Regions from separate parts of the Pantoea sp. AS142 genome, predicted to be linked through region 3. Evidence: predicted binding sites of a transcription regulator. Region 3 holds the regulator's gene; each other region holds the start of a gene.
The links. Region 3 encodes PurR, which represses purine synthesis genes. Its sites were predicted from a motif close to CANGCAAACGTTTGCNTG; they were not measured.

Region 1 (4,214 bases), on a different contig from region 3:
TGAAGGGCAGTGCCCTGCGCCTGCTGCGTCACCACATCCCGCGTCATCTTCGGCGTTTTGCCCAGCAGAACGTCCAGCGGCATGTCGATCGGCTTATTACCGAAATGGCTATCTTCCAGGCTCAGGTGCCGCTCTTCGGTGGCTTCACCAATCACCGCGAAGGGTGCGCGCTCGCGCTGGCAAATCGCCTCAAACTGCGCCAGTTGATCCGGCGCCACGGCCATCACATAACGTTCCTGTGATTCGTTACACCAGACTTCCAGCGGGCTCATGCCTGGCTCATCACTCAGGATGTCACGCAGGTTAAACCGGCCGCCTCGGCCACCATCGCTGACCAGTTCCGGCATCGCATTAGAGAGGCCGCCAGCGCCCACGTCGTGGATAAACAGAATCGGGTTCTCATCGCCCAGCTGCCAGCAGCGGTCGATGACTTCCTGACAACGGCGTTCCATCTCTGGGTTATCACGCTGTACCGAGGCGAAGTCGAGGTCAGCATCAGACTGGCCGGAGGCCATCGATGACGCCGCGCCGCCGCCCAGCCCGATGTTCATTGCCGGACCACCCAGCACCACCAGTTTGGCGCCCACGGTGATTTCGCCTTTCTGCACGTGATCGGCACGGATGTTACCGATGCCGCCTGCCAGCATAATTGGCTTGTGATAGCCGCGCAGCTCGGTGCCATTGTGACTGGTGACCTGCTCTTCATAGGTACGGAAGTAGCCATTCAGTGCCGGACGACCAAATTCATTGTTAAACGCCGCACCACCCAGTGGGCCATCGTTCATGATCTCCAGCGCGCTGACAATGCGGGCCGGTTTGCCGAAATCCTCTTCCCACGGCTGTTCAAAGCCGGGGATGCGCAGGTTAGAGACCGAGAATCCGACCAGGCCCGCTTTTGGCTTGGAGCCGCGTCCGGTTGCGCCTTCATCACGGATTTCACCCCCGGAACCGGTGGCAGCGCCTGGCCATGGCGAGATCGCCGTTGGATGGTTGTGGGTTTCTACCTTCATCAGGATGTGCGCCGCTTCCTGATGCCAGCGGTATTCGCTCTCTCCGGCGTCAGCAAAGAAGCGGCCAACCTCTGACCCTTCCATCACGGCAGCGTTATCTTTATAAGCAGAGAGCACGAAGTCCGGCGTCTGCTCCATGGTGTTTTTAATCATCTTAAACAGCGACTTTGGCTGTTTCTCGCCGTCGATAATCCAGTCTGCGTTGAAGATCTTGTGACGGCAGTGCTCAGAGTTCGCCTGCGCAAACATATAGAGTTCAATGTCATTGGGATTGCGGCCCAGTGCGGTGAACGCCGCTACCAGGTAGTCGATTTCATCGTCTGCCAGCGCCAGACCCAATGAGATATTCGCCTGAACCAGCGCCTGACGGCCCTCACCGAGCAGATCGACACTCTTCACCGGCTGTGGCGTATGATGCGCGAACAGTTGCTCAGCCTGCGTCAGATCGCTGAAGACCGTTTCCATCATCCGATCGTGCAGCAGTGTACCCAGCGTTTGCCACTGCGCTTCGGTCAGTTGAGGGGCCTGCACGTAAAAGGCCAGGCCGCGTTCCAGACGACGCACCTGTGGCAGCCCGCAGTTGTGGGCAATGTCGGTAGCTTTGGATGACCAGGGCGAAATGGTGCCGGGACGTGGCGTCACCAGGAGCAGACGACCCTGTGGGGCATGTTCAGCGAGAGAGGGACCATATTTCAGCAGGCGCTGCAGACGGCTCTGTTCGTCAGCGCTTAAGGGCGTGCTGACATCAGCAAAATGGATGTACTCAGCGTAAATATCACTCACCGGCAGATGAGCGTCCTGAAAGCGGGTCAGCAGCTTGTTTACACGAAATGCCGACAGGGCGGGCGAACCACGCAGAATTTCCATTAATAAATCTCTCGTCAGGGCGCCAGACGACGCTTCATTGGGCGCAACAGGGAAAACGGGGCGTATTATAAAGAAAGCGACCTCGCGACGAAACCGTTTGCGCACAATTTTTGGCACCCCGGATTTGCCTGAATTTTGCGCAAAAGTTGCTATAAAAGTTGCTCAGCGTGATTTTGTTGCGCAAAATGCCCCTCGCTCTGGGAGTTCAAAGAAGATAAATACTGCCTTTAAAAGACAGAGGCCTTAGAGCCAGCGAGAGATAACTATTTGAAACGCCTAAAATTTAATTATCTGTTTATCGGTCTGGTTGCCGTGCTGCTAGCGTTAGCGCTGTGGCCATCCATTCCCTGGTATGGGGGTGGGCAAGACAGGATTTCACAGATTAAATCACGGGGAGTGCTGCGCGTCAGTACCATCAACTCCCCATTGACTTACTACACAGTTAACCAATCTCCGGCCGGTATGGATTATGAGCTGGCAAAACGCTTCGCCGACTATCTGGGCGTCAAACTTAAGGTGACGGTGCGTCCTAACCTGAGCGATCTGTTTGATGACCTTGACGATGGCAAAGCCGATTTGCTGGCCGCAGGCCTGAACTACAACAGCGAACGCCTGACACGCTATCAGACCGGGCCAGGTTACTACAACGTTTCGCAACAGCTGGTCTATCGCGTGGATAAGACGCGCCCTAAAAACCTGGGTGACTTAAAGGGGCGGCTTACCGTTGCTTCAGGTTCGGCCTATCTGTCAACGCTGAAGAGCGCGCGTTCAAATCAGTTTCCCGATCTGGACTGGGCGATCTCGACCGATCAAAGTCCCAAAGCGCTGCTGGAAGCGGTGGCCGACGGCAAGCTCGACTACACCATTGGTGACTCCGTGACCATTGCCCTGTTGCAGCGCATCTATCCGCAGCTTGCGGTGGCGTTCGATGTCACCGATGAAGAGCCGGTAACCTGGTATGTGCGGCACAGCGAAGATGACAGCCTGAATGCAGCGATGCTCGACTTCTTTAACGGTATGGGTGAAGAAGGGGCGATGGCGCGGCTGGAGGAGAAATATCTCGGCCACGTCGGCACCTTTGATTATGTCGATACCCGCACGTTCCTGCGCGCTATCGACAACACGCTGCCCGACATCAAGCCGTTGTTTGAGAAGTACGCTACCAGCATTGACTGGCGACTGCTGGCGGCGATCTCCTATCAGGAGTCGCACTGGAACCCGCAGGCCACCTCCCCTACCGGCGTCCGCGGCATGATGATGCTGACCCGTAATACCGCTGAGAGCCTGGATGTGGGCGACCGTACCGATCCTGAACAGAGCATTCGCGGCGGCAGCCAGTATCTGCAGGAGATGATGGCAAAGGTGCCGCAGACCATCCCAGAAGATGAGCGCATCTGGTTTGCGCTGGCGGCCTATAACATGGGCTATGCCCATATGCTTGATGTGCGTAAACTCACTGCCCGCCAGGGGGATAATCCAGACAGCTGGGCAGATGTAAAGCTGCGTCTGCCCATGCTGAGCCAGAAGCGTTACTACACCCAGACGGCGTATGGCTACGCCCGTGGACACGAAGCTTATAACTATGTAGAAAATATCCGTAAGTATCAGTTAAGCCTGGTGGGTTATCTGCAGGAGCAGGATAAGCGTCTGGCGCGGCAGGCTGAAGCCAACGCTGAACTCGCCAAAGGCTATCCTGCTGTTGAACCGAAGATCGCCATGAACTAGTCCTGGCGTTGCGTCTGACGCAGCGCTTTTTTCTGTTCGCGACGCATACGGAAGAAGTCGCTCAGCATGGCGGCACACTCTTCTTCCAGCACGCCGCTCTGTAATTCAACCTGATGATTCATGCCGGGATGGCCCAGTACATCAAGCAGCGATCCCGCCGCCCCACTTTTACTGTCATGCGCACCATAGACCAGCCGGGTAATGCGGCTGTGAACCATAGCGCCGGCACACATCACACACGGCTCCAGCGTTACGTAGAGCGTGGTATCGAGCAGGCGGTAATTTTCCAGCACTTTACCGCCCTGCCGCAGGGCCATGATCTCTGCATGCGCCGTCGGATCGTGCTGGCCGATGGGGCGGTTCCAGCCTTCGCCAATGACCCGATCATTCTGAACCAGCACCGCACCTACCGGCACTTCGCCCTGCTCCCAGGCCCGGCGCGCAAGGCCAAGCGCATGGCGCATCCAGTATTCATCTTGTTGTTTCACGCTGACCACTCCGGGCGACTAAAAAGCGGCGCATTATAGCGGTCTCTCAGACCGTGTCGAAACTTATTCCAGCTGTTGCAGCTCACCAGCAGGTGTCACGCGCCAGCGATGCTGACAGAAAAAC
Region 2 (4,214 bases), on a different contig from region 3:
GCTGAGGTTAAAGGCCGCGAACACCGCTGAGATATCATCATCCAGTCGTTTAGAGACCTTCCAGGCGACGAAATCGGGTGACACCGTCACCTTATCAATGCGGATGGCGCGAATAAACTCCCCTTTTTCCAGCCGGGTTTGCCGGTAGCCGGTAAAAAAGTGGTCGAGTGGCAGACTGCGCAGCTGCTCACCGCGCTGCAGCAACAGGCTGGCATCAAGGGCCAAAAGCATCGGCGAGGCATCCCCAATCGGCGACGCATTGGCAATATTGCCGCCCAGGGTGCCCTGCAGACGGATTTGCAGTGAGGCAAAGCGCTGCAGCATCTCACTGACGCCGGGAATGCGGCTGGCAAGAAACTCGCTGACCTGCTGCAGCGATGCACCTGCTCCCAGCAGGTAGTGATCATCGAATTCGCTACAAACTTTGAGCGCGGCAACCTGCTCCAGGGCAATCAATAGCGGTATCCTTTTATGCTGCTGGGTAATCTGCAGGCTGAGATCGGTGCCACCGGCAATCAGCATCGCATCGGGATACGCCAGGTAGATCTCCGCCAGTTGGGACGGGGTTTTCGGCAGAAAACAGCGGCGATTCTCCCCGCTTAATGCCTGCATCTCAGGATCTGACAGCGCTTCAAGCCGCTGCACGATGACCGCGGCGCTGTGATCAAACTGGTCTGTCACCGGCTGTGAGAGGAGCTGTTCGGCGGCAGCCATAATTGGCCGGTAGCCCGTACAGCGGCAAAGGTTGCCCGCCAGTGCGGCTTCGGCCTGATGGCGATCCCAGCACGCGGCATTTTTTCGCAGGCTGAACAGCGACATCACAAAGCCTGGCGTGCAGAATCCGCATTGCGAACCGTGGCAGTCGACCATCGCCTGCTGCGCCGGATGCAGCGCGCGGCCATGACGCAAATCCTCAACCGTAATCAGCTGTTTGCCCTGTAAAGAAGAGACCAGTGTCAGGCAACTGTTGATCGTCTCATACTGCATCTTTCCTTCGACGGCTTTGCCCAGAGTGACGCTGCAGGCACCGCAGTCACCTGAGGCACAGCCTTCTTTGGTGCCAGGGCGCTGCTGCCGGGTGCGCAGGTAGTTGAGCACGGTGAGATTGGGGTCGAGCGCCGTTTCGCTGACCAGCTGGTTGTTTAACAGAAACTGGATCATGCGGCTTGCTCCTGTGTGTCGCGCTGCCAGACCGGACGACCGGCTACCCAGGTCTGGGCAATATTGCGGTCGTCGCCCAGCGTCATTAATACAAACAGTTTTTCCCAGATATCTTTGCTGTTGCCGATGCGTAACTGCTGCAGGGCAGACACAGCCGGGTCGAGCACCACAAAATCCGCCTCTTTACCGACGTTGAAATTACCGATGGCATGATCGAGATCCAGCGCACGCGCCCCGCCCAGCGTGGCGTGATAAAAAGCTTCGGCAGCACTGAGCCGGTAGTGCTGCAACTGGCCCACCTTGTAAGCTTCGCCCAGGGTCTGCAGCATATTAAAGGTCGTGCCTGCACCGACATCGGTGCCGATCCCCACTTTCACACCCTGCTGCCAGCTGCGTTTCAGATTAAACAGACCGCTGCCGAGAAACAGGTTTGAGGTGGGACAGAAGGCAATGGATGAATCAGTATCGTGCAAACATTGCCATTCGCTCTCTTCAAGATGCAGGCAGTGAGCAAAAACGCTGCGACGGCCGGTCAGGTGGTAATGGTGATACACGTCCAGATAGCCATCACGCTCCGGGAACAGTTCTTTGACCCAGGCGACCTCCTGCGGGTTTTCGCTGAGATGAGTGTGCAGCCAGGCATCCGGGAATTCCTGACGCAGCTGCTGCACCTTTTCCAGCAACTGTGGGGTTGAGGTCGGTGCAAAGCGCGGCGTCAGGGCGTAGTTTAACCGTCCACGCTTATGCCAGCGCTCAATCAGCGCCCGCGTCTGCTGGTAGCTCTGTTCCGGGGTTTCGGTGAGGTTATCCGGCGCATTGCGGTCCATCATCACTTTCCCGACAATCAGCCGCATGTTCAGGGCTTCGGCGGCGCAGAACAGTGCGTCGACCGATTGAGGATGGACGGTACCGAACACCAGCGCACTGGTGGTGCCGTTGGAGAGCAGCTGATGCAGGAAAAAAGCAGACATGCGTGCAGCATGATCGGGGCAGTGATATTGCGCTTCAACCGGGAAAGTGTAGTGATTAAGCCACTCCAGCAACTGTTCGCCAAATGCGCCAATCATCTCTGTCTGCGGATAGTGAATGTGCGTATCGACAAAGCCAGGCACGATCACTTTGCCGCGTAAATCAGTAACAGGCTGACCCGCCAGCATCGCCTCGCTGTTCTCCCAGCTATCCAGCCCCACGACGCGTCCCTCACGCAGCCGCAACACGCCGTCCTGCAAATAGCGGGCCTGCCCGGTCAGGTCATCGGGATGATCCACTACGCCAGTAAAGTCAAAGAAGCTGGCGCGTATCGCCGTGTCGGTTGCTGATAGCATGATAATGTCCTTTCTGAAAGCGCGATTCAGTGTCTGCAGAGGGTTCTCTCTTTAATAACCCTGCAACCTGCGTGCCAGAACTGAAATAGACAAAATTCATTTAATATCAATCAAATAGGGTTAAAGTCGGGAGTTGCGCAACAAATAGGGCTACAAATGACGTAGCAACCGTTTGCGGAATAGATGCAAACGGTTGCTATACGATATCGCGCGGGCGGAATGTCTTGAGTATCGCCTGTCGGCTGCAAAACTGCCCTTTTAAGGTGCAACCTGCCCTGAAACGGCACAGTGTGCCCGGTAAAATCCGTTTACAGCCCTGACGACTTTTCCACGCGCAGAAGCGGAAATGAAATGCTATGGTGAAGCCATCGACTTTAAAATGGCATAAGGAACAGTGAGATGATTATTTTTGTTACCGGCGCGACGGCGGGTTTTGGTCAAAGCATTACCCGCCGCTTTATTGAGAATGGTCACAAAGTCATTGCCAGCGGACGCCGTGCCGAACGTTTAAAAGCGCTGAAAGAAGAGCTGGGTGAGAACCTGTATACGGTGCAGCTTGATGTGCGTAACCGCGCCACGATTGAAGAGGCGGTGGCGAAGTTACCGGCGGAGTGGCGCAATATCGATGTGCTGGTTAACAACGCGGGTCTGGCGCTGGGTGTAGAGCCTGCGCACAAGGCCAATGTTGAAGACTGGGAAAATATGATCGACACCAATACTAAAGGCCTGGTCTATATGACCCGCGCCCTGCTGCCACAGATGGTGGAACGTGATGTGGGTCATATCATCAATATCGGCTCAATTGCCGGTAGCTGGCCTTATGCCGGTGGTAACGTATATGGTGCCACCAAAGCCTTTGTTCGCCAGTTCAGCCTTAATCTGCGTACCGACCTGCACGGCACCGCGCTGCGCGTGACCGACATTGAACCCGGTCTGGTCGGTGGCACCGAGTTTTCCAATGTGCGTTTTAAAGGTGATGATGACAAAGCGGGTCAGGTCTATGAAGGCGCAACCGCCTTAACGCCGGAAGATGTTACAGAAGCGGTCTACTGGGTCGCCACTCTGCCTAAGCATGTCAACATCAATAGCCTGGAGATGATGCCGGTCAGCCAGACGCTGGCGGGCCTGAAAGTGCATAAACCTTAAACCGCTGCAGCGCCAGCCCCTGGCTGGCGTTATCCGCGACCCCAGCCCAGTACAATGATCAGCATGCCGCTGAAAGCAATCAGTGCCCCGCTCCAGTCCCACGCGCTTAACTTCACGCCATCCACCACCCGTAACCAGAGCAACGCGGTGAGCACATAGACGCCACCGTAGGCGGCATAGACCCGTCCGCTGGCAGCCGGATGCAGAGTCAGGAGCCAGACAAACAGCGCCAGACTCGCCGCTGCAGGCAGTAACAGCCAGGCTGAGCCGCCTTTTTTCAGCCACAACCACGGCAGAAAGCAGCCGGTGATCTCCGCCAGCGCGGTAATAAAAAACAGCAAGGCGGTTTTAATCAGCACCCTTATCTCTCCTGAACGTAAACAAACGACTCACGGCTGGTGAGCAAAGAAACGGCGATGATATACTAAGACCCTTTACCATTAGGCTATTTTATTTGTCAGTCTGACCTGGGCAGTGCTCATAAGCCGCACGAACGACGTGTACGTGCCGGTTGTTCCGCGCTGTCAGAGTCCAGACTGCCTGCAACCCTTACACCTGATGGGATAGGCGCTAAGCAAACCC
Region 3 (4,214 bases):
GCCTTTGCGCAACTGTTTTTTAACATCGCCGCTGCGTCGCCGCACGCACCGGTGAACGTTAGTACGCATAAGGCAGAGAAAAAGAGCGCGCGCGACGATGAGCGCCGCAAGCGTCGCCCGTTGAAAACGGTGACGAAAAAAACTCGCCTCAGCTCGGTTCAAAAACTAAAAACTAAAAAACAGAAAAAAGTCGAACTCATCGCTAAACAGACACCTGCTAAAAAGACCTCGCTTAAAACAGCCCGTATCAACAAGAACAAAGACAAGAAACGCTATGGTCATCAGCGCCCGCTGAAAACGGTTGAGGTAACCCCCAGCGAGACCGGCACGATTAAAATGAGCAAATCTCATCGCCAGCGCTACCAGAAAGCGCGCGAAACAGCGATGACCAAGCTGATGGGTCAGTTAGGTAAGCCGTATCAGTGGGGCGGCACCTCACCGCATACCGGTTTCGATTGCAGCGGTCTGGTCTGGTACGCGTATAAAGACCTGGTGAAGTTTAAAATCCCACGAACCGCTAACGAGATGTATCACCTGCGTGATGCTGCGCCAATCAAGCGTGAGTCGCTGGAGAAAGGCGATCTGGTCTTCTTCCGCATCAATGGACGCGGTACTGCTGACCACGTCGGCGTTTACCTGGGCAACGGCAAATTTATCCAGTCACCACGTACCGGCAAAGATATTCAGATCAGCGCATTAGGGGAAGATTACTGGCAACGTCACTATATTGGTGCCCGTCGCGTGATGACGCCGAAAACCATACGCTGAGTAGCAGAACAAGCAGAAGAGAGCCGGGATAATCCCGGCTTTTTTATTAGTGCAGAATGGCAGTAAAACTAAAGGCCACAATCATCAGCAGACAGCCCACGGTGGTCATTAAAGCCAGTTTAAGATCGGTACTCATTGCTTGCTCCTTCATCACACAATTAGTGTGGATATCGCATTTTCCCACAGGGCCCAGTAAAAATCTCGTTTTATCCGTCCAGCCTTGTTAGAATCCCGCCTTTGTTGCGCAACGCGCGCAACCCTGATTCCGTTTGCGCACGCTGTCAGGCGGTTTTTCTCCGCCAGGAGCCTGTTTTCTGTCCGGTAAAGCGGCATTTTTGCGGAAAAAACCCTGAACAGACGCAAACGTTTAACACAAAGCTTATCATAGGGTTAGATAGGCACTGGAGTCCGATTTTCATGGCAACAATTAAAGATGTGGCGAAACGCGCAGGAGTCTCAACGACGACCGTTTCGCACGTCATCAATAAAACCCGCTTTGTGGCTGAAGAGACGCGCAACGCGGTCTGGCAGGCGATTAAGGAACTGCACTACTCACCGAGCGCCGTGGCGCGCAGCCTGAAAGTGAACCATACCAAGACGCTGGGCCTGCTTGCCACCTCCAGCGAAGCGCCCTATTTCGCTGAAATTATTGAAGCGGTTGAAAATCACTGTTTTGATAAAGGCTATACATTGATTCTGGGTAATGCGCATAACGATCTGCAAAAACAGCGCGCCTATCTCAGCATGATGGCGCAGAAACGCGTAGATGGTTTGCTGGTGATGTGCTCTGAATATCCGGACGACCTGCTGCAAATGCTGGAAGAGAACCGCAATATTCCGATGGTAGTGATGGACTGGGGCGAGTCGCGCGCCGACTTCACAGACACAGTACTGGATAATGCCTTTCAGGGCGGTTATCTGGCGGGACGCTATCTGATTGAACGTGGACATCGTGAGATTGGTGCCATTCCCGGTCAGATGGAGCGTAACACCGGTGGCGGCCGCCATGCCGGGTTCCTGAAGGCGCTGGAAGAGGCGGGTATTCAGCCGCGCACCGAATGGATTGTGCAGGGTGACTTTGAGCCGGAGTCGGGCTATCAGGCGATGCAGCAGATCCTGTCGCAGAAGCAACGCCCGACGGCAGTGTTCTGTGGGGGTGACATCATGGCGATGGGCGCGATTTGCGCCGCCGATGAGATGGGTTTGCGCGTACCACAGGACATTTCGGTGATCGGCTATGACAATGTGCGCAACGCCCGCTATTTCGCCCCCGCCCTGACCACAGTGCATCAGCCTAAAGCCCAGTTGGGTGAGAAAGCGCTGGATATGCTGCTGGACCGTATCACCAGTAAGCGTGAAGTTTCACAAACGATTGAAGTCCATCCCACGCTGATTGAGCGCCGTTCAGTAGCCGATGGCCCGTTCCGCGACTATCGCCGGTAATCTTCCCTTAACCACTCCTGATTAAGCGTTTGCGCATCACCCAGATAGCTGAGCAACCAGCCTGTCGCCGGTGATGCGCGATCCTCTGCCCAGCTGACGCAACATGGGCTGTCCGGAAACGCCACCGGCAGCGTCAGTTCAACCAGTTCGCCGCTGTCGAGCAGTGGCCTGGCCAGATGACCAGGCACCATCGCCACGCACAATCCCGCCTGCACGCACTCAAGGCCGGTTTGCCACTCCGGCACCACCAGCCTGCGCTGGTTATCCAGCGTCCATGTCATACGACGCGGCAGTGCGCGTGACGTATCCTCCAGCACCAGTGATGGCCAACTGCGCAGCGTGTCGTCATCTATCTGGCTCGCTTGCGTCAGGGGATGGTGAGGCGCGACAACGCAACGCCAGTTGAGTTTGCCCATATCCCGAAAGGCAAACCGTCCGCCAACCGGAATCGCCTGAGTCGCACCAATCGCCACATCCACCCGGCCATCGGCCAGCGCATCCCATACACCGTTAAAAACTTCATAGCTGATGATCAACTCCATATCGGGGAAGTGGCGATAGAAATCTTTGACCATTTGCCGGGTGCGCTGAGGCTTAGCAATACGGTCAACGGCAATGCTTAGCTGGCCGCGCCATCCGTTGGCCAGTTGCTGACACTGTCGCCGTGTGGCAAGCATTTTTTTGATGATGCTGCGCCCTTCCCGGACAAAATGTTCGCCTGCCGGGGTCAGAACCACTTCACGATGCTGACGTTCGAATAGCGGTACCGCTAGCCAGTTTTCCAGCTGACGCACCGTATAGCTGATGGCAGAAGGTACCCGGTGTAACTCCTGCGCGGCGGCGCTGAAGCTGCCCCCGCGGGCGACGGCGTCAACCACTTCTAATGCATATTCTGACCACATAATTTGCCTTCAAAAATTTTAACAGCAATCGGCAAATATTACCGTTTCACAGCGTCAGACGCACCTTTTACACTCTGACGCGTTTATCCTGCCAAAATGAGAGTCAAATGTCGTCGAATAAAGGATTCATGCCCTATCTTGCCCTGCTGAGCATGCTGGGCTTTTTAGCCACTGATATGTACCTGCCCGCCTTTGGCGCAATGCAGCAAACTTTTAACACCTCGCCCGGCCTGATCAGCGCCAGCATGAGTCTATTCCTGGCAGGCTTCGCCTGTGGTCAGCTCTTCTGGGGCCCCCTTTCCGATCGCATCGGCCGTAAACCGGTGCTGCTGGCCGGACTGGCCATGTTTGGTGTTGGCTGCGCAGGCATGCTGTGGGTAAATGATATCTATCTGATGCTGGCGCTGCGCTTTGTTCAGGCAATTGGTGTCTGTGCTGCGGCCGTGAGTTGGCAAGCGCTGGTGGTGGATCGCTACCCTGCCGCGCGCGCCAACAAAGTATTTGCCACCATTATGCCACTGGTTGCACTCTCTCCGGCGCTGGCCCCATTGCTGGGTGCCTGGCTGATCGGTCACTTCCACTGGCGTTCGATTTTCCTGGTGCTAACCCTGATTGCGGTGGCGTTGATTCTGACTACTCTGCGCCTGCCCACCGTGCGTAAGCCCGCGGGCGAAAAAGGTACGCAGCCCGGCTTTTTCACCCTGCTAAAATCACGGGTCTACAGCGGAAATGTGCTGATCTATTCCGCCTGTTCAGCCAGCTTTTTTGCCTGGCTGACCGGCTCGCCCTTTATTCTGGCGGATCTGGGTCTCTCGCCTGCCGATATCGGCCTGAGTTATGTGCCGCAAACACTCGCCTTTTTAATTGGCGGATTCAGCTGTCGCGCCCTCCTCAACCGCTTTAGCGGCGCACAGTTGCTGCCCTGGTTGCTGGGAGTCTATAGTCTGAGCATTCTTGCGCTGTTTGCTGTTGCGCTGTCAGGCAATAGCACGCTAATGAGCCTGATGGCACCCTTCTGCGGTATGGCGCTGGCTAACGGTGCGGTCTATCCGATTGTGGTGTCCGGTGCGCTGATGCCTTTCCCGCACGCCACCGGTAAAG
Region 4 (4,214 bases), on a different contig from region 3:
GATACCGGATGCGCCAATCACGCCATACAGCAGCAGCGACACGCCGCCCATGACCGGTACCGGGATCGCCTGGATCACCGCCGCCAGTTTACCGACGCAAGAAAGCAGGATCGCCAGGATCGCTGCGCCGCCAATCACCCAGGTACTGTAGACGCGGGTAATCGCCATCACACCGATGTTTTCGCCGTAGGTGGTGTTGGGCGTCGAACCAAAGAAGCCGGAGATTACGGTTGATAAGCCGTTGGCAAACATCGAACGATGCAGGCCAGGGTCGCGAATCAAATCTTTCTTTACGATGTTGGCGGTGACCACCAGATGACCGATATGCTCGGCAATCACCACCAGCGCCGCAGGGAGAATCGTCAGCATTGCCACCCACTCAAAGCGCGGTGTATAGAAGGTTGGCAGTGCAAACCACGGGGCTTTGGCTACGCCGCTCCAGTCAACGATGCCCATAAACGCGGAGAGCAGATAACCCGCCACGACCCCAACCAGAATCGGGATGATCGCCAGGAAGCCACGAAACAGCACGGAACCGAAGACCGTCACTGCCAGCGTGACCAGCGAAATCAGCACGGTTTTACTGTCGGGCGCACTGCCTTCCGCGGGCAGCAGGCCCGCCATATTAGCGGCCACACCCGCCAGCTCCAGACCGATGACGGCGACAATCGCGCCCATCGCTGCCGGGGGAAACATCACATCGAGCCAGCCGGTGCCCGCGCGTTTGACAATCAGCGCCACGAGACAGAACAGCACGCCGCACAGGATAAATCCGCCCAGTGCGACCTCATAACCCAGCGGCAGCAACAGCAGCACCGGCGAGATAAAGGCAAAACTGGAACCGAGATAAGCGGGAATTTTGCCTTTACAGATAAAGAGGTAGATCAGCGTCCCCACGCCGTTGAATAACAGCACCGTCGCCGGGTTAATGTGGAACAGAATCGGTACCAGTACTGTGGCACCAAACATGGCGAACAGGTGTTGCAGGCTGAGTGGAATGGTTTGCAGTAACGGCGGTCGTTCACTGACGCCAATGGCGCGACGAGTCATCATTTATCCCCTTATGTATTTATCCCCGCAGGTTCGCGCCCTTGGCACAGCAGCAGGCACGCCGGTTAGCCTTGCAGCAAACCGAAACCGGTCAGAGAGTTTTTTTGCCAAAAAAAAGCCGACTCTCTGGTCGGCTGTGCGATTTATTTGGTTCCGAAAATCTTGTCCCCGGCATCGCCGAGCCCGGGAATGATGTAACCCTTCTCATTCAATCCCTGATCCACTGACGCGGTGTAGAGTTCGACGTCAGGATGCGCTTTCTCCAGCGCGGCAATCCCTTCTGGCGCAGCAACCAGTACCAACACTTTGATGCTGGTGCAGCCCGCTTTCTTTAGCAGGTCGATGGTGGCAATCATGGAACCGCCGGTCGCCAGCATCGGATCGACCACCAGCGCCAGACGCTCTTCGATGTTAGAAACCAGCTTCTGGAAATAGGGAACCGGCTCCAGTGTCTCTTCATCACGGTAGACACCCACCACGCTGATACGGGCGCTGGGAACGTGCTCCAGCACCCCTTCCATCATGCCAAGGCCAGCACGCAAAATCGGGACCACCGTGATTTTTTTGCCTTTGATCTGGTCAATTTCTACCGGGCCATTCCAGCCCTCAATGGTTACGCGCTCTGTTTCCAGATCGGCGGTCGCTTCGTAGGTCAGCAGGCTGCCCACTTCAGAGGCCAGCTCACGAAAACGCTTTGTACTGATATCATGCTCACGCATCAGGCCCAGTTTATGTTTGACCAGCGGGTGTCTGACTTCCACGATCTTCATTGGTGTTCTCCCGGAATGAGTTGAGCTAAAAAAAATCGCGGGATTATACCGCCTTTTGCACTCTGCGCCACCTGCTCTTGCGCAAAGCCGCGGGTTTTACCGGGACGAATTAAGGATTAATGAAAATCATCCGATGCGCAATCCCGGACTCGCAAACGTTTGCCTGCACTGATAGAATTGCCGCGCTTTATTTTAACCACCAACCGCAACTCGCGTGGGGACCTCGCAGTGACCGACAAAACCTCTCTCAGTTACAAAGACGCCGGTGTTGATATTGATGCTGGTAACGCTCTGGTTGACCGTATTAAAGGCGTGGTGAAAAAGACGCGTCGCCCGGAAGTGATGGGTGGACTGGGCGGTTTTGGTGCGCTTTGCGCGCTGCCGCAAAAATACCGTGAACCGGTGCTGGTCTCCGGCACCGATGGCGTTGGCACCAAGCTGCGTCTGGCGATGGATCTCAAACGCCACGATGCCATTGGTGTGGACCTGGTCGCGATGTGCGTCAACGACCTGGTGGTACAGGGCGCCGAGCCGCTCTTCTTCCTCGACTATTACGCCACCGGCAAACTGGATGTGGATACCGCCTCTGCGGTGATCACCGGCATCGCCGAAGGGTGTCTGCAGTCGGGTTGTGCGCTGGTGGGCGGTGAAACCGCTGAGATGCCAGGCATGTATCACGGCGAAGATTACGACGTGGCCGGTTTCTGTGTCGGCGTGGTGGAGAAGTCTGAGATCATTGATGGCAGCAAGGTGCAGGATGGCGATGTGCTAATAGCACTCGGCTCCAGCGGCCCGCACTCCAACGGCTATTCGCTGGTGCGCAAAATTCTGGAAGTCAGCAACACCGATCCGCTGGCTGAACAGCTGGAAGGCAAACCGCTGGCTGATCATTTGCTGGAACCCACCCGTATCTACGTGAAAAATATCCTGAGCCTGATTGAGCAGGTCGACGTGCACGCTATCGCCCACCTGACCGGCGGCGGTTTCTGGGAAAATATCCCGCGCGTGCTGCCCGACAACACTCAGGCAGTGATTGACGAGACAAGCTGGCAGTGGCCGGCCGTCTTCAGCTGGTTACAGCAAGCGGGCAACGTCAGCCGTTTCGAGATGTACCGCACCTTTAACTGCGGCGTCGGCATGATCATTGCCCTGAGCCCGGCAGACGCGGACAAAGCCATTGCGCTGATGCAGGCTGCGGGCGAGAAAGCCTGGAATCTCGGCGTGATTAAAGCCTCTGATGCCGAAGAGCGTGTGGTCATCAACGGATGAAAAAACTGGTTGTACTGATTTCCGGCAACGGAAGTAACCTTCAGTCCATCCTTGACGCCTGTGCAAGCGAGCGAATTCACGGCAGCGTGGCTGCCGTGTTCAGCAACCGTGCCGCCGCTTATGGCCTGACGCGGGCGCAGGAGGCAGGTATTCCCGCTCACGCGCTTGCCGCCAGCGACTTCGCTGACCGTGAAGCCTTTGATCGCCAACTCATCGCTGAAATCGAAGCATACAGTCCAGATTTGATTGTGCTGGCAGGTTATATGCGCATTCTCAGCAGCGCGTTCGTGGCCCATTTTCACGATCGCCTGCTGAATATCCACCCTTCCCTGCTGCCAAAATATCCAGGTCTGCATACTCACCGTCAGGCACTGGAAAATGGTGACAGCGAACATGGCACCTCAGTGCATTTCGTGACTGACGAGCTGGATGGGGGGCCGGTGATCCTCCAGGCGAAAGTTCCGGTTTTTCCCGGCGATAGCGAAGCGGAGATCACCGAACGGGTGCAGCACCAGGAGCACGCCATCTATCCGCTGGTGATTAACTGGTTTGCTGAGGGACGCCTGGCGATGCATGACGGTAAAGCCTGGCTGGATGGCGAACTACTGCCGCCGCAGGGTTATGCTAACGACTGACGAGTTTGAAGCCGTCACGGGTTTTCACCCTCAACGGCTGAAAACTCAAAGCGATGGGAGCCTGTACCCGTAATAAAGCCGCGCGTGCCATGAATGGCGATTTTGCGTCTTTACGAAGGGTACAGGCTACCTGAGCCGGTGCTTCATTCGCACCGCATGAAACCGGCCTTCTCCCCTTCCTTAACCGTAGCGCCCCGTAATGTAATCTTCGGTCCGTCGCTGCTTCGGCGCGGTGAAAATCCGGTCGGTCTCATCAAACTCCACTAACGCGCCCTGATGCATAAACGCGGTGAAATCGGACACGCGCGAGGCCTGCTGCATGTTGTGCGTCACCAGCACCAGCGTGAAATGCTGCTTCAGCGTGGTCATCAGCTCTTCAATCACCAGCGTGGAGATCGGATCCAGCGCGGAGGTCGGCTCATCCAGCAGCAGCACTTCAGGTTCAATCGCAATGGCGCGGGCAATCACCAGCCGCTGCTGCTGTCCGGTC

Region 1: purL (phosphoribosylformylglycinamidine synthase) is a predicted target of PurR. The motif match lies at 1,964-1,981, and genes of this name have one in related genera.
Region 2: guaD (guanine deaminase) is a predicted target of PurR. The motif match lies at 2,669-2,686, and genes of this name have one in related genera.
Region 4: purM (phosphoribosylformylglycinamidine cyclo-ligase) is a predicted target of PurR. The motif match lies at 1,969-1,986, and genes of this name have one in related genera.

The regions. Positions count from the first base shown of each region.
Region 1 is NZ_JBBCMO010000002.1:29,837-34,050, reverse strand. It holds gene purL (phosphoribosylformylglycinamidine synthase) at 1-1,877, opposite strand, end outside; gene mltF (membrane-bound lytic murein transglycosylase MltF) at 2,145-3,602, shown strand; gene tadA (tRNA adenosine(34) deaminase TadA) at 3,599-4,090, opposite strand; gene yfhb (phosphatidylglycerophosphatase C) at 4,154-4,214, opposite strand, start outside.
Region 2 is NZ_JBBCMO010000010.1:91,573-95,786, reverse strand. It holds gene xdhA (xanthine dehydrogenase small subunit) at 1-1,161, opposite strand, end outside; gene guaD (guanine deaminase) at 1,158-2,486, opposite strand; gene ydfG (bifunctional NADP-dependent 3-hydroxy acid dehydrogenase/3-hydroxypropionate dehydrogenase YdfG) at 2,886-3,632, shown strand; gene WFO64_RS17450 (YnfA family protein) at 3,662-3,988, opposite strand.
Region 3 is NZ_JBBCMO010000001.1:967,611-971,824, reverse strand. It holds gene WFO64_RS04875 (C40 family peptidase) at 1-768, shown strand, start outside; gene cydH (cytochrome bd-I oxidase subunit CydH) at 815-904, opposite strand; gene purR (HTH-type transcriptional repressor PurR) at 1,186-2,211, shown strand; gene punR (DNA-binding transcriptional activator PunR) at 2,199-3,113, opposite strand; gene punC (purine nucleoside transporter PunC) at 3,221-4,214, shown strand, end outside.
Region 4 is NZ_JBBCMO010000002.1:95,083-99,296, reverse strand. It holds gene uraA (uracil permease) at 1-1,050, opposite strand, end outside; gene upp (uracil phosphoribosyltransferase) at 1,194-1,820, opposite strand; gene purM (phosphoribosylformylglycinamidine cyclo-ligase) at 2,049-3,089, shown strand; gene purN (phosphoribosylglycinamide formyltransferase) at 3,086-3,724, shown strand; gene pstB (phosphate ABC transporter ATP-binding protein PstB) at 3,905-4,214, opposite strand, start outside.